DNA from 3 places in the Vibrio sp. Isolate22 genome. Region 2 is predicted to be linked to each of the others. Evidence: predicted binding sites of a transcription regulator. Region 2 holds the regulator's gene; each other region holds the start of a gene.
What was found. Region 2 encodes CRP, which controls carbon source genes, mostly activating them, when cyclic AMP is high. Its sites were predicted from a motif close to TGTGANNNNNNTCACA; they were not measured.

Region 1 (4,969 bases), on a different contig from region 2:
GGCATGTTGTCTAGCGGATTAATGATGGTTGGGAATGAACCAAGTTCCGCAAGCGACAACTCATCATATTCACCACTCCATTGCCCAGTTAACAGAACTAACTCACGTCGGCTTTGTGCAAGCTGCTCGCGGTAGTCCGCTAAAGTTGCCTGAGTCGATGCACTGCTGGTTTTCGCGTTATCAAGATCTTCAAGGCTTCCTAGCCCTGCGCGGTAACGTTCTAAAACCAGCTCTTCGTTGTTTTCTAGAATCACCAAACGCTGCGTTTCAATATCAACAAGCTGCTGCTTCAAACTGATATCAAGCCAGCCTCTCATCACACTCGCGACCAAAAGATCTTGAGCACCCTGAAGGTTAGCCTGAGACGTCGCAATGTCTTTTAAAGCGGCGTTGTTTGTATCTGCAAGCTTCTGCCATAAGTCCAACTCCCAGCCAACCGTGACATCCGTGGTGTAGGTTTCTGTGGTGCTTGAACCGTTGGTACCTTCGTCAGCTTTACCTGAAAAGCTCGCATCTACGGTGGGTAAGCGATCGCCAGACGTCACACCTTGTTGCGCGTAGGCTATTTTGAGCGCTGTGATGCTTTGTTGGAGGCTTGGGCTATTCTGGAGTGCACGCTCAATATAAAGGTCGAGCTCCGGCGCATTCACTAAATCGGTGAGCTGCAGGTTCTCAGCGTCTAGATCTTGTTGAACAGACGCTTGATCACTAGAAGCCTGTTGAATCAGCTCTGAGAGCAAGCTTTGCTGTGTTTGATTAGTACTTTGTTCGGCTAGCGATACGTAATCAGCCTGACTGGTTGAAGTACAACCCATCAAACCAACTAGAGCCAGCGCGATAACGGATTGTTTTAAAGGAAGATTCAATTTCATCTTCTTGTCTCCTGTAAGAATGGAGACAAGATAACGATCTGGAGGTTAAGGGAGGGTTAAGGCGGACGTTAACCCTAAAAGAAAATGCGAAGAGCGTACGTTTAGACTTCTGATTTACGCTTCTGGCTTGCTTGAAAAGAACCCACCGATTTTATAGCCGACTGCATAGCAAACCACAGCGACGGTGACAAATATGAGTGCCGAGAAGAAGTACGCTACTGACGCAGCTACACCGGCTCCCCACACGACGCTAAACACCAAACCGAGGTAAGCCTCTTTTGGCCACTGAGAGATGGGAAACTGAGCACCACCAGCAATAAGATAAACCATCGCAAACAAGCCAATGAAAGTGGTGATAAGACCAATAAGAACGCGCATGTTCATGGGAAGACCTTTGATTAATTGGACTTGGTTGCTTTTGTTCTGGTGAAAACCGATTGTTCTTAATCGAAGCCGAACGTTATTAATCGCAACCTAATGATATTCAAGTATATAGGATAAAACAGGCTTGCTCTATTACTCTTCCGAGTGAGCCTGAAACGCAATAGAAATAATAAGAGAAGTGGTTAAGTCCGAATAAGCTTAACGAGCAAGCACAAAAAAGCGGACACCCTTCTTACGAAAACTCCGTAAGTAAGGTGCCCGCTTTTACTGAATCTAGCTGTTTTTGCTAAATCTAGCTTAAAGCAGGATGAAGATACCCGCTAAACATGCACTCATTAGGTTTGCTAGCGTACCAGCAGCTACCGCTTTCAAACCTAGATTAGCAACTTCAGCACGACGCTCTGGCGCCATCACACCGATAGAACCCAGTTGAATCGCGATAGAGCCGATGTTAGCAAAGCCACATAGAGCAAATGTCACAATCACTTGGCTGTGTTCAGATAGCAGCGCTTTGTTCTCTACGAAGTCGATGAAGGCAACAAACTCGTTCATTACGATCTTCTGACCGATGTAAGAACCCGCCATTAATACTTCATCACTCGGGATACCGATTAGCCATGCTAGAGGAGAGAACAGGTAACCGAAGATAGCTTGCAGCGTAATACCCGCAAAACCAAATGTTTCACCTAGGCTTTCTAGGCCTGTGTTGACCATCGCAATCACACTCACAAATGCAATCAACATAGTACCCACTGCAACCGCGACCTTCATACCGTTCATCGCACCGCTAGCCAAGGCATCAATTACGTTGCTTTGGTCAGCTTTATCTAGCTCAATGTGGTCGTAGTCACTCGGTGTGCTGCGTTCAGGAACAATGATCTTCGCCATCAACAAGCTACCCGGAGCTGCCATGAAGCTTGCGGCAATAAGGTATTTAAGTTCAACACCTAAACCAGCATAACCACCAAGTACACTACCGGCTACCGACGCCATACCACCTGCCATTACAGCAAACAGTTCAGAACGAGTCATAGACTTTAAAAATGGACGAATAAGAAGAGGAGACTCACCCTGAGAAAGGAAGATATTACCTGTCGCAACCAGAGATTCAGCTTTACTTGTACCCAGCAGTTTTTGCACCGCTCCGCCCAAGATTTGAATCACTTTCTGCATGATACCTAAGTAATAAAGCGCAGAGATCAAAGCACTGAAGAAGATAATGATTGGAAGTACGCGAACCGCGAAAATGAAGCCTTCAGTAGCAAGATCACCGAAAAGGAAAGCAATACCAGCATCTGCAAAACCAAGCAGGCTAGAAACACCGTTACTTAGGCTTGTTAGCGCTAATTGTCCCCATGGGAAATACAATACTAAGGCTGCGAAGCCGATTTGAAGTAGTAATGCACGGATGACCGTTTTCCAGTTAATCGAAGAACGACTTTCAGATAGCAGGTACGCGCAAGCAATCAGTGCAATAACACCGACAAAACCAAATAGAATATTCATAATGTGTCCTAGTAATCCTTATAGAGTGAACATGAGCCAAGCAAATGACATCAAAGGAACAGGACAAAGAACCGCAAGCAAAACGCTACGCGATGAAGGAGCTAACAACGTTAGCGACTGTAACAACGAGTTGTTCATGTAAAAATCACCTTATACAAGCAGTGGAACGTAGCTGGTCCGGTCCGTGGGGTCATTCACATATCCATGTGACGGCTTGTATTGGCTAAGCACCGGCTTAAAACCGGAAGAGAAGTATAAACAGTTAAGTGAGACTTTCATCACATTTTTTTTAACGCAAACGATCGCGCGGTCAAGGATTAAACAAAACGTATTGTTTGTCGTCGTTTTTGTGCTTCAAAAACTGTAAACAATCTGTATAAGGTTGAATTTGGAATGTTAAGTCCTTAAGCGCATGAGCGTAACCTCTCGGTTAATTCTGTGTGATTATTAGCAGTTTTCTGTGCTCTGCCTCATTTCCCGAGACTTCAAGATTCATCTTAAGTTTAGATGCGTATATACTTTGTATGATCTCACCAAATAATTATCTATAAAATACCAATAGAGCTGATTAGATATAACAGCCATCGAGACTAAGAGAGGAAACACGTGAAGAAAATGGAAGCTCCGCACGATATGAACATTGGAGCTAGATTCAAAACAAATAGACATGGCTATGTGACAGTAGTTGAATATTATAATACCTATACTGTTATTGTCGCGTTTGAAAACACCGGAAATATCCGCGCTATCAGTGCGGCGAAATTACGTATAGGTCAGTTAACCGATCGCTCTGTCGCACCTGAATCAATTATGATTGGAGAAAAGGTTGAATCAGTTAAACACGGAATATTAACCATTACTCAAGTTGAATCTGAAAATATTGTTGTACTGACCAATACAAATAATGAAGAAATTAGAATGTTATTGCCTGCAGTACAAAAAATGAAAGATAAAACTGAAGACGTAGACAATGAAAATGTTGCTTCGCCAAAACCGACCTCGCTTAGCCAGTTGACGAAAAGAAATAAAAAGACCAAAGACGTTAATAGCATGCTCAAGAAAATGCTTACTGACTACGGTCGATACGATTGATTACTCATTTCTAAAATAAATCATCTAAATATTTATACCCTAACGTAAAAATTAATTAGTCCCCTCCTTTCCCAATAAAATACGTTGCATATTCGAGTGAAAAGTTAAATTTGATCAAAGTCTCACTCTGGATCTTTACTGCAAGTTAACGAGATCTCCATCACAATCTCATTTTGGCTTTGTGATGGAGATCTTATTGAACTCTGAATATTTCCATTACTATGCTCTCACACAATAAGAGAACGAAGTTTCTCAACCCCTAAAATCCAATTGAGACAAATATTATGAAAAAGATTCTTGTAGTTTGCGGTAACGGCCTTGGTACTTCTCTAATGATGGAAATGGCAGTGAAAGAAGTTGCTAAAAAAATCGGTTTCGAAGTAGAAGTTGATCACGAAGATCTATCATCTGCAGCATCAAGCAATGCGGATATTTGGGTTGCAGCAACAGATGTTGCCAACCAACTAAAAGATGCTGGTAAAGAGAACATCATCAGCCTTAAAAATATTTTTGACAAAGCATCAATTGAAGAACAACTAAAAACTTTCATGTAAGGTCAAAATTATGCAAAACTTTTTCGAGTTCATGCTCGGCTTATTAAAAGAGCCGGCAATCATGGTAGGTTTAATAGCGTTTATTGGCCTTGTCGCACAAAAATCAGATATTTCTACCATTCTTAAAGGCACAATTAAAACCGTGATGGGTTTCCTCATTTTAGGTTTTGGTGCAGGCGCGCTTGTTGGCGCTCTAAATAACTTCTCAGTGGTATTTACTGAAGCATTCGGCGTAAGTGGTGTTATTCCAAATAACGAAGCAATTGTTGCACTAGCACAAGATGCATTCGGTTATGAAATGGCCCTAATTATGTTTTTCGCATTCGTTGTGAATATTTTATTGGCTCGTATTACTCCTCTAAAATATATTTTCTTAACGGGTCACCACACAATGTTCATGTCTATGCTGGTAGCGGTAATCCTGTCTACAGCGAACATTGAAGGCACTGCTCTAGTTGCAATCGGTTCGATCATTGTGGGTTCACTGATGGTTATCATGCCTGCACTTGCTCAGAAATACACAGAGAAAGTAATGGGTACTGATCAGCTAGCGATGGGGCA
Region 2 (4,969 bases):
AACCCTACTTCATAGTTATCGAGAGTTACGTAAACACCTTAAAGAGCATGTGGTCGACTCTCTCTACCGTGAAGCCTTACAGTTTGAACTGCAACTTGAGAAGCAGCAGCAATCCGATCTTGTCGACTGTATTAACTCGCTGCAACTATTCACCAATCAACAAGCGCCACTGGCTCTGCAATATTGTCGTCTACTCGGGGCAGAAAGCCTCTATGACGCATTTTCTGAACCCGCCCCTCAGCCTTAACTCGTTTTCTTTCTCTTTTGAGTTGTTCCGGTACAAGCTTACTCTCGTATTGATATTTCGGTGCACCTAGCAAAACGCGTACTCATAGCAAGCAGAGGCCAGCTCGTACAAGTTTGATAATATTCAATCAGTTACTCACAACATGTTTTTACATTGAGTCTCGGTGAAAGGCTTGCGCTTGCACCGAGAATCAACCAAGCTCAAATAAAAACGTGGGCGCATCGCAATACTTAATACTTTTCAAAGCCCATAAAAAGCACGGACTGTTTTATGACCATATTTACCGCAGCTGCTGGTTTATCTAACCCACACTTACAAACTTTAGTGCCAAGGTTTATCAGAAAGCAGGCGTTGTTCCATCCTACATGGCAAACCTTAGAAACGCCTGATGGGGACTTCCTAGACCTTGCTTGGAGTGAATCACCAGATAACGATGAACTGACAAGCAACAAACCTATCTTCATCCTATTCCACGGATTAGAGGGCAGCTTTGAGAGCCCTTATGCCAACGGGCTGATGAATGCGTTTGCGAAAGATGGTTGGTTGTCGGTGATGATGCACTTTAGAGGTTGTAGCGGTAAACCGAATCGCCTGGCTCGCGCTTACCATTCTGGCGAAGTTGAAGACGCTCGCTTTTTCCTAAGACACCTGCACGCACAGTTTCCCAACAACCCTAAGGTGGCGGTCGGCATCTCTTTAGGCGGAAACATGCTAGCAAATTATCTGGCTGAGTATTCAGACGATCCCCTGCTATCAGCAGCAACCATAGTGTCAGCCCCTTTTGATCTGGCTTGTTGCGCGAGTCGCATTGAGAAAGGCTTTTCTAAGCTCTACAAGATGTACCTGCTCAGCTCTCTCAAATCAAACGCGCTAAAAAAGATTAACCTGCTGCAAGAGAAGCTCGACATCACCGCTGAGACAATCAAGAAGATTGATAAGTTGTATGAGTTTGATGAACGAATTACCGCGCCTCTGCACGGATTCAAGAACGCTCAAGACTATTACGCACAGTCCTCTGCTCTTCCTAAGCTCAATAAGATAAAGCTACCAACTCAGATCATCCACGCTAAAGACGATCCTTTCATGACTGATGATGTGATTCCTAAATTCGTGCTGCCAGATAACATCGATTATCGCTTGTTCCAGAAAGGGGGTCATGTGGGGTTCATTACTGGTAGTACGCTAAAACCAAGATTTTGGTTAGAAGAAGCGCTGCCTGCCTACTATGAAAGTATCCAAGGTTCAGCATAACGCTAAGCCTACTAAAGATATAAGTGAAACCTTGATAAGATAGCGCAGCCCCTAATTGGGGTTGTACTAAAAACATCACTAGACAAACTCATCAACATATCAATGAACATAAAAGAGAGAAGTATTTATGATCATCCCATGGAAAGACATCGAGCCTGATACGCTGGAAAACCTCATCAAAGAATTCGTACTGCGTGAGGGTACAGACTACGGCGACGTGGAGATCTCTCTACAAAACAAGATTGACCAAGTGAAACATCAATTAGCTTCTGGTGAGGCCAATATCGTGTTTTCCGAACTGCACGAAACCGTTGATATCCAACTCACAAAACGCTTCTAAGCTGCGCTTAACACAGAGCCGTGTTATAGTGGAAAACGATTGCTAACAAGTAAGTTACTCATAAGACAAGGGTTGTCATGTCCGCTAAACATCCAATTATTGCGGTGACGGGTTCTTCAGGAGCCGGCACCACCACTACCTCAGAAGCCTTCCGAAAAATGTTCAACATGATGGACGTGAAGGCCGCTTGGGTTGAAGGGGATAGTTTTCACCGCTTCACTCGACCAGAAATGGACGTGGAGATCCGCAAGGCACGTGAGCAAGGTAAGCACATCAGCTACTTTGGCCCACAAGCCAACGACTTCGCAGCATTAGAAGAGTTTTTCCGTAAGTACGGTAATGAAGGTACAGGTAAAGTACGTAGTTACCTACATACGTTCGATGAAGCTGTGCCTTATAATCAAATGCCAGGCACCTTCACGCCATGGCAAGATATCCCTGAAAATTCAGACGTGATGTTTTACGAAGGTCTACACGGTGGTGTGGTTGATGGTGACATTAATGTCTCTCAACACGTCGACCTGCTGATTGGCATGGTTCCTATCGTAAACCTAGAGTGGATTCAAAAGTTCGTTCGTGACACTCGCGATCGTGGCCACTCACGTGAAGCAGTAATGGACTCCATTGTTCGTTCAATGGATGATTACCTTAACTATATTACGCCGCAATTTTCGCGTACTCATATCAACTTTCAGCGTGTCCCAACCGTAGATACATCAAACCCACTTAACGCCAAAGGGATTCCAAGTTTAGATGAAAGCTTCGTTGTTATACGTTTGCGCGGCATCAAAAACGTCGATTTCCCGTATCTTTTGGCCATGATTGATGGTTCTTTCATGTCCCGTCATAACACCCTAGTGGTGCCAGGTGGCAAGATGAGTTTTGCTATGGAGCTCATTGTGAGGCCAATCCTACAACAACTCATCGAAACCGGGAAAATAGGTTAACAAAACGACATTCTGGCTGATTACTTTTCATACCGTGATCATGTGCACAATTTTGCGTAAAAAATCGTAGCTTGGTCACGATTAAAATCAAGAAATAGTACCTGAAAAAGGATACTATTCTTAAACGAAACACAAGATAGCTTGCAGCGCTCACCGAGTGCTCTTATCCTAAGAAGTCAATTCAGGCTTAGCTAAAATACGGAAAGCGGCAAGCATCCCCTGCAGAGGAAGTGAGATATTATGGTTCTAGGTAAACCTCAAACCGATCCAACATTAGAGTGGTTCCTTTCACACTGTCATATTCATAAGTACCCTTCAAAAAGTACTTTGATCCATGCTGGTGAAAAGGCAGAGACCTTGTACTACATCGTTAAAGGTTCTGTGGCAGTTCTTATTAAAGACGAAGAAGGTAAGGAAATGATTCTTTCTTACCTAAACCAAGGCGACTTCATCGGTGAGCTAGGCTTGTTCGAAGAAGACCAAGAGCGTACAGCTTGGGTTCGTGCTAAATCTCCTTGTGAAGTAGCTGAAATTTCTTTCAAGAAGTTCCGTCAACTTATCCAAGTGAACCCAGACATCCTAATGCGTCTTTCAGCGCAAATGGCAAGCCGCCTACAAGTAACTAGCCAAAAGGTTGGTGACTTAGCGTTCCTTGACGTTACAGGTCGTATCGCTCAAACGCTACTAAACCTAGCGAAACAGCCAGATGCAATGACTCACCCTGACGGCATGCAAATCAAGATCACTCGTCAAGAGATTGGCCAAATCGTTGGTTGTTCTCGTGAGACAGTAGGTCGTATCTTGAAGATGCTAGAAGAGCAGAACCTAATTTCTGCACACGGTAAGACTATCGTGGTATACGGCACTCGTTAATTTCGATTAACTGAGTCAAAAATATGAAAGCCACCAAATGCGAATTTGGTGGCTTTTTCTTTATTGAGAGAAGATACGAGATACGAGATACGAATGGAACACATGAGGCTCTCGCCTTGTAAACATTCTCGAAGCGAAGCGTATCCGAGTTTCTAGGACAAAACCCGTAATCGTATCTTTCGTTACCCGTTGGTGCTTTCGAAGATCTTGTCTGCCGATGCAGCAACAAAACCGGTATAAAGCTCACCATTGGCCATCGCATAGCGCTTAGCGAACTCATAGAAGCCACCAGGAATCATCTCATTGCCTTCCACAAATGCCACTGGCACTTTGTCTGCCATTGTTGATGATTGCTCTAATAACACCTCTGGAGAGCCTTTCACTTCACCACCAGATGCGTTAATCGTAAAGCCAGCATCACTTAGGTAGTCATTCACAGCCTGAACTTCATCAAACTTGTTCAGTTGATTGACACTAACCGTGAAGTGGTTAGCACCGTAACCGTGAGCCGCTAACCAAGAGGCGTATTCGCTCTCCTTCGCTAATAGTTGGAAATCAGCGAAGCTCAAATCCCAGAGGCGGCCACCAAATAGGAATTCATGTCCCTCTAGCTTACTTGCATCAACCTGCTCAACCAATTTGGCAACGATCTGCTGTAGTTCACTAGAACACTCTTCTACCTTCAACTCACTAATGAACACTTTCGGTTGTTTTGGATCGGGGTGTTCGTAGTGTTTAGCCACTAGCTTCTTACTTTCAAACAAGTAATCACCACACGCTTTGTAGCCTAGTTCTAGGAAAGGTTTAGCTAATGTTTCAATACCTAGAGGGGCAACATTAAAAGTACGCAGTGCAATGTGATCATTGATCAGCGCTTCATCTTCTTTTAGCAAGTGATGTACTTTCTCTGCCGACGGGCAAAGTCTATGAATGTAATCGTCCCATAGTGATTTAAAGAGTAGATCGGGCGTCATGGTGACTCCTTGTCAGAGGTTCTAGCAAGCTAGTGATTTGGATTAGAAAGGGAGAGACTGAGACACAAAGTCAGCAGCCATCAGCCTGTGACATACTTGTTCTATTATTATCTGCCGCCCAATTTTGATGCTGAGCGTGGGTAAAATAAGGAAGCGATACGCCGCTCCCTTATCTCATAACTATCGAATAAGCCTTAGCTTAATATCAATCTAAACTACAGCTCGATACCTGGGCTAAATGTGGCTGGCAGCTGAGTTTCACCACCTTCCATTGAAGCCATTGGGTAAGCACAGTAGTCCGCTGCGTAGTAAGCACTTGGACGTAAGTTGCCTGACG
Region 3 (4,969 bases), on a different contig from region 2:
CACACCGTTGAGCATGGCGCGCTTGATCATAGCAAAAGCTCCCATCGTAGGATGTTTATCGATCTGTGATGCTACAATAGGCAGGCCGCTATGGAAAGTCGTTAGCGACTGATTCTCTACATTGCGCTTAATTGCAGGGAAAACAATCTCTTGTGCCTTAGTAATATCACCAGCGATGATCACTTTTTGAGGGTTAAATAGGTTGATCGTCATCGCGATCGCTTTACCTAACTGGTTTCCTACTCGAACCAAGCTCTGTTTAGCTAATTCGTCACCATTCATTGCGTGGTCGCAAACGTCTTGAATAGTAATACGTTCAAGTTCGGTTAAAGAAGACTCGTAGCCTTGTTTAATCAGTTTTTGCACGCGTTCTACAATCGCAGGGTTTGCCGCTACCGTTTCAAGACAACCAAAGTTACCACATTGGCACTGTTCACCAAGTGGATCGATTTGGATATGACCGATTTCACCGACGTTACGGTTATGGCCTAAGAAGACCTGACCGTTAACGATAATACCTGCACCAGTACCGCGGTGAACACTCACCAAGATAGAGTCTTGGCTGTCTTGGCTCGCGCCAAAGTAGTGTTCCGCTAGTGCCATTCCGCGAACATCGTTACCAACAAAACAAGCGACATGGAATGTGTCGCGAATAATGTCGCTTAATGCAAGGTTATCGATGTCTGTATTTGGCATGTACTCAACGACACCCGTCGTCGGGTTCACTAAGCCTGGAAGGGTCACACCAATCGCAATGAGCTGATCGATTTTCGGTTGGTGTTCAGCGATGAAGGCCTTGAGCGTGTTGACCAAGCCTTGAGTCAGGTCTGACTGATCTGAATAGTTAAGGTCTTGCTGTTGGAAAGCCAATTCACGACCGCCAAGGTCATGAAGGCTAACTTGAATGTAATCTCGTCCTAAGCGCACAGCGATAGAGTGGAAAGGCTCTACTTCTGTGGTTAGAGAGATAGCGCGTCTACCGCCAGTAGACGCTTGCTGTGCGACCTCTTTAATTAGGCCGCGCTCTAATAGTTGGCGGGTAATTTTTGTAACACTTGCCGGTGCGAGTTGGCTTACATCAGCCACTTGTATACGACTGATAGGCCCTTGTTGGTCTATAAGTCGGTATACCGCCGCACTGTTTAGTTGTTTAACTAAGTCTACGTTACCTATTTGTCCGCCATTCATACTTAATTGTGCTCGTATTGTCCATTAACAACAGTCGCTTTAACGTTAAAGTCTCGGTCAAATACAGCTAGGTTTGCAACCATGCCTTTTTTGATTCGACCTAGCTTGCTTTCTACACCGATAGCCGTAGCTGGGTATAGTGTAGCCATGCGAAGAGCTTCGTCTAAAGCGATACCAGCGTGCTCAACTGTATTCTGAACTGCTTCAATCATAGTCAGAGCTGAGCCGCCCAGTGTGCCGTTTTCATCAACACACTTACCATCTCGGTAATATACTTTCTTACCGACAAAAATAAAGTATTCCATGTCAGCACCTGCAGGAGCTGTGGCATCCGTCACTAATACCAACTTTTCTCCCTTGATTTTATGCGCAATTCTGATGTTTGCGTAATCAACGTGGAAGCCATCGGCGATGATGCCTGCGTACACCTCAGGTGTGTCGTAGATAGCACCAACCACACCAGGTTCACGACCAACCATAGGCGTCATTGCATTGAATAGGTGCGTTGCGAATGTGATGCCAGATTCGAAACCTTGGCGCGCTTCTGCATAAGTTGCGTTGGTATGACCGATAGAAACGACAACACCAGCTTTGTGTAGACGTTCGATATGCTCTGGGTCGTTCAGCTCAGGAGCCAGTGTTACTTTCGCAACAAGGTCGCTGTTCTCACAGATAAGTTCAATCATCTCGCTGTCAGATTTACGAATATGATCAACGCTGTGAATGCCTTTTTTCGCAACGTTTAGGTATGGACCTTCAAGGTGAAGACCTAAAGATTGGTTCTGGTATTGGTTATGGTATTCACGAGCTGCCGTGATAACTGCTCGCATGTCTTCATCTGAAGAAGTAATCAGAGTAGGCAAGAAGCTAGTACAGCCTGATTTTAGGTTTGCTTTGTGCATGATCTGCATTGTTTCTGCAGTGATTTCATCGTTCAGCATCACGCCACCACAACCATTTAGTTGTAGGTCAATGAAACCCGGGCTTAGGTTTGCACCGTCTAGGTCACGAACCTCGATACCTTCTGGTAATTCAGAGATAGGGCAGACTTTTTTGATCAGTTCGTTTTCGATTACTACAGCATGATCGGTTAGAACATCACTACCAGTGTAAATTTTACAGTTACTTAGCGCGTACATAGTCAGCTAATCCTTATTTCGTCAGATCTTTTAAATTCGTTCGTTACCTAAATGTTGACTTAGTTTGCGAGCATCATTTACGTAACGATTTAACTTTTATGGGCAAACGGCTTCAAAGTGGGAAGCGATGTTAAGTGTTTGAAAAATATGTGAACAATTCATTGTTTTTATGAGTTTGGGTTAAAAATATCAGTAAGTTAGCTAGCTTTTAATGCCGAAAATAACTCACATTTGACCCAATAGTTAGATTTGGATTTTATCTATAAATGTTCATTTTTTTGAATGATAAAATAAGTTTTATGATCTCGCTAGCAAAAACCTCTGGATTTGGTGAAAACTGGTGATTACGATCACAAATGGTAAGGTTTTAATTTGCGGAGCAAAATTAATTGAATACACTGAATAGGACTAAATTGAGCGACTAAAATAAGTTTCTCAAACGAATTCTAAAAAATCCTATAGGGGGAAACAACTGGTGAATATTCTAGGATATGCACAGAAGCTAGGTAAGGCGTTAATGCTACCTATCGCAACGCTTCCGATTGCGGCGCTTCTATTACGTTTAGGTCAAGGCGATCTACTTGATATTCCATTTATGGCGCAAGCTGGTGGTGCTATCTTCGGTAACCTACCATTGCTATTTGGTCTAGGTATCGCGATTGGTCTTTCTAAAGACGGTAGCGGCGCAGCTGGTCTTGCTGGTGCAGTTGCTTACTTCGTTCTAACAGCGACAGCAACAACAATTAACGCTGACGTTAACATGTCTTTCTTCGGCGGTATCTTCGCAGGTATCATCGCAGGTCACTCTTACAACGCTTTCCATGCTACACGCCTTCCTGAGTGGCTAGCATTCTTCGCTGGTAAACGTTTAGTACCAATCATGGCTGGTCTATTTGCACTTGTTGCAGGTGCTGTGTCTGGTGTGGTTTGGCCTGGTGTTCAATCTGGTCTAGACGCACTGGCTCACGCAGTATCAACGTCTGGCGCTATCGGTCAATTCGTTTACGGTACTCTTAACCGTGCACTTATCCCTGTAGGTCTACACCATGTATTGAACTCGTACTTCTGGTTCGGTATGGGTACATGTCAAGAAATCATCGTTGCTGGTCAAGGCGCATTCGCTAACATCACTCAACTTTGTGTTGACCCATCACTAGCTAAAACTCTAGTTGTTGGCCAAGAGCACACATTCACATTCGCTAACTCTGTAACTCCAGAAATCACTACTGTTGTTAAAGAAGTAACTGACACTGTTAAATCTGGCGACCTACACCGTTTCTTCGGTGGCGATAAAGGCGCTGGCGTATTCATGAACGGTTTCTTCCCAGTAATGATGTTCGGTCTACCAGGTGCTGCACTTGCAATGTACCTAGCTGCTCCTGCTGAAAAACGTAGCCAAGTTGGTGGTGCACTATTCTCAGTAGCATTCTGTTCATTCCTAACAGGTATCACAGAGCCGCTAGAATTCATGTTCGTATTCCTAGCTCCTGCTCTATACGCAATGCACGCTGTATTCACTGGTCTGTCTCTAGTAGTTGCTAACATGTTTGGTACTCTGCATGGTTTCGGTTTCTCTGCTGGTCTTATCGACTTCGTATTGAACTGGGGTCTAGCAACTAAACCTCTAGTACTTCTAGCAATCGGCCTTGGCTTCGGTGCTCTATACTTCTTCACATTCTCTTTCGCAATCCGCGCTTTCAACCTGAAATCGCCTGGTCGTGAAGATGATGACGCTGCAGCGACTCCAGCTGGCGAAGCTCCAAAAGGCGACCTTGCACGTCAATACCTAAAAGCTCTAGGTGGTCACGAGAACCTAACTTCAATCGACGCTTGTATCACACGTCTACGTCTAACTCTTAAAGACCGCTCTGTTGCTGACGAAGCAGTTCTTAAGAAACTAGGTGCTAAAGGTGTTGTTAAGCTAGGTGAAAACAACCTACAAGTTATCCTAGGCCCTCTTGCTGAAATCGTAGCTGGCGAAATGAAAGCTATCGGTGCAGGTGAAGACCTATCTGATGTAAAACTTCCATAGTAAGGAAGTACTTAACTGAGCAGTAATTAATACTCTCAAGTAAGTGTCAAATTGAAAGCCTCCCATCTGGGGGGCTTTTTTGTATCTGCATCTTGGGACAAGTGAGAAGGTTCGTTCTATTCTTCATCGAATAGCAGAAATAATCGCAATTAACTGATGGTTCTTATTGTGCAAAGGCTAAGAATTGTGGATGATTAGCAACAATGATCTTTCTACCTAGGGTTAGCGCTAAAAGTGGCGTTTTGCTAGGAGAGGGAAGATAACTTTCTCTGACAATACTAAATACATAGAGGTGCTATAGATGAGTGAAGCTGAGGCTCGTCCATCGAATTTCATTCGCCAAATTATTGATAAAGATTTAGCGGATGGTACACACAGTAGCGTGCATACTCGTTTCCCGCCGGAGCCAAATGGTTACCTGCACATCGGTCACGCTAAATCTATTTGCTTGAATTTTGGTATTGCTCAGGACTACCAGGGACAATGTAATCTTCGTTTCGATGATACAAACCCTGAAAAAGAAGACGTTGAATACGTTGAGTCAATTAAGAATGATGTAAGCTGGTTAGGCTTCGAATGGTCTGGTGACATTTGTTACTCATCAAACTAC

Region 1: the regulator CRP is predicted to act here: its motif matches at 3,030-3,045, upstream of L1D55_RS02105 (NupC/NupG family nucleoside CNT transporter).
Region 3: the regulator CRP is predicted to act here: its motif matches at 2,667-2,682, upstream of nagE (N-acetylglucosamine-specific PTS transporter subunit IIBC).

Annotation. Positions count from the first base shown of each region.
Region 1 is NZ_JAKEUW010000002.1:146,108-151,076, forward strand. It holds gene L1D55_RS02095 (TolC family protein) at 1-872, opposite strand, end outside; gene L1D55_RS02100 (hypothetical protein) at 987-1,256, opposite strand; gene L1D55_RS02105 (NupC/NupG family nucleoside CNT transporter) at 1,554-2,762, opposite strand; gene L1D55_RS02110 (hypothetical protein) at 3,378-3,854, shown strand; gene L1D55_RS02115 (PTS sugar transporter subunit IIB) at 4,139-4,408, shown strand; gene L1D55_RS02120 (PTS ascorbate transporter subunit IIC) at 4,419-4,969, shown strand, end outside.
Region 2 is NZ_JAKEUW010000009.1:9,413-14,381, forward strand. It holds gene L1D55_RS07495 (TIGR02444 family protein) at 1-247, shown strand, start outside; gene L1D55_RS07500 (hydrolase) at 518-1,498, shown strand; gene L1D55_RS07505 (YheU family protein) at 1,626-1,838, shown strand; gene L1D55_RS07510 (phosphoribulokinase) at 1,916-2,785, shown strand; gene crp (cAMP-activated global transcriptional regulator CRP) at 3,026-3,658, shown strand; gene L1D55_RS07520 (DUF1338 domain-containing protein) at 3,841-4,632, opposite strand; gene astD (succinylglutamate-semialdehyde dehydrogenase) at 4,848-4,969, opposite strand, start outside.
Region 3 is NZ_JAKEUW010000012.1:2,363-7,331, reverse strand. It holds gene L1D55_RS09000 (ROK family protein) at 1-1,188, opposite strand, end outside; gene nagA (N-acetylglucosamine-6-phosphate deacetylase) at 1,191-2,327, opposite strand; gene nagE (N-acetylglucosamine-specific PTS transporter subunit IIBC) at 2,803-4,359, shown strand; gene glnS (glutamine--tRNA ligase) at 4,661-4,969, shown strand, end outside.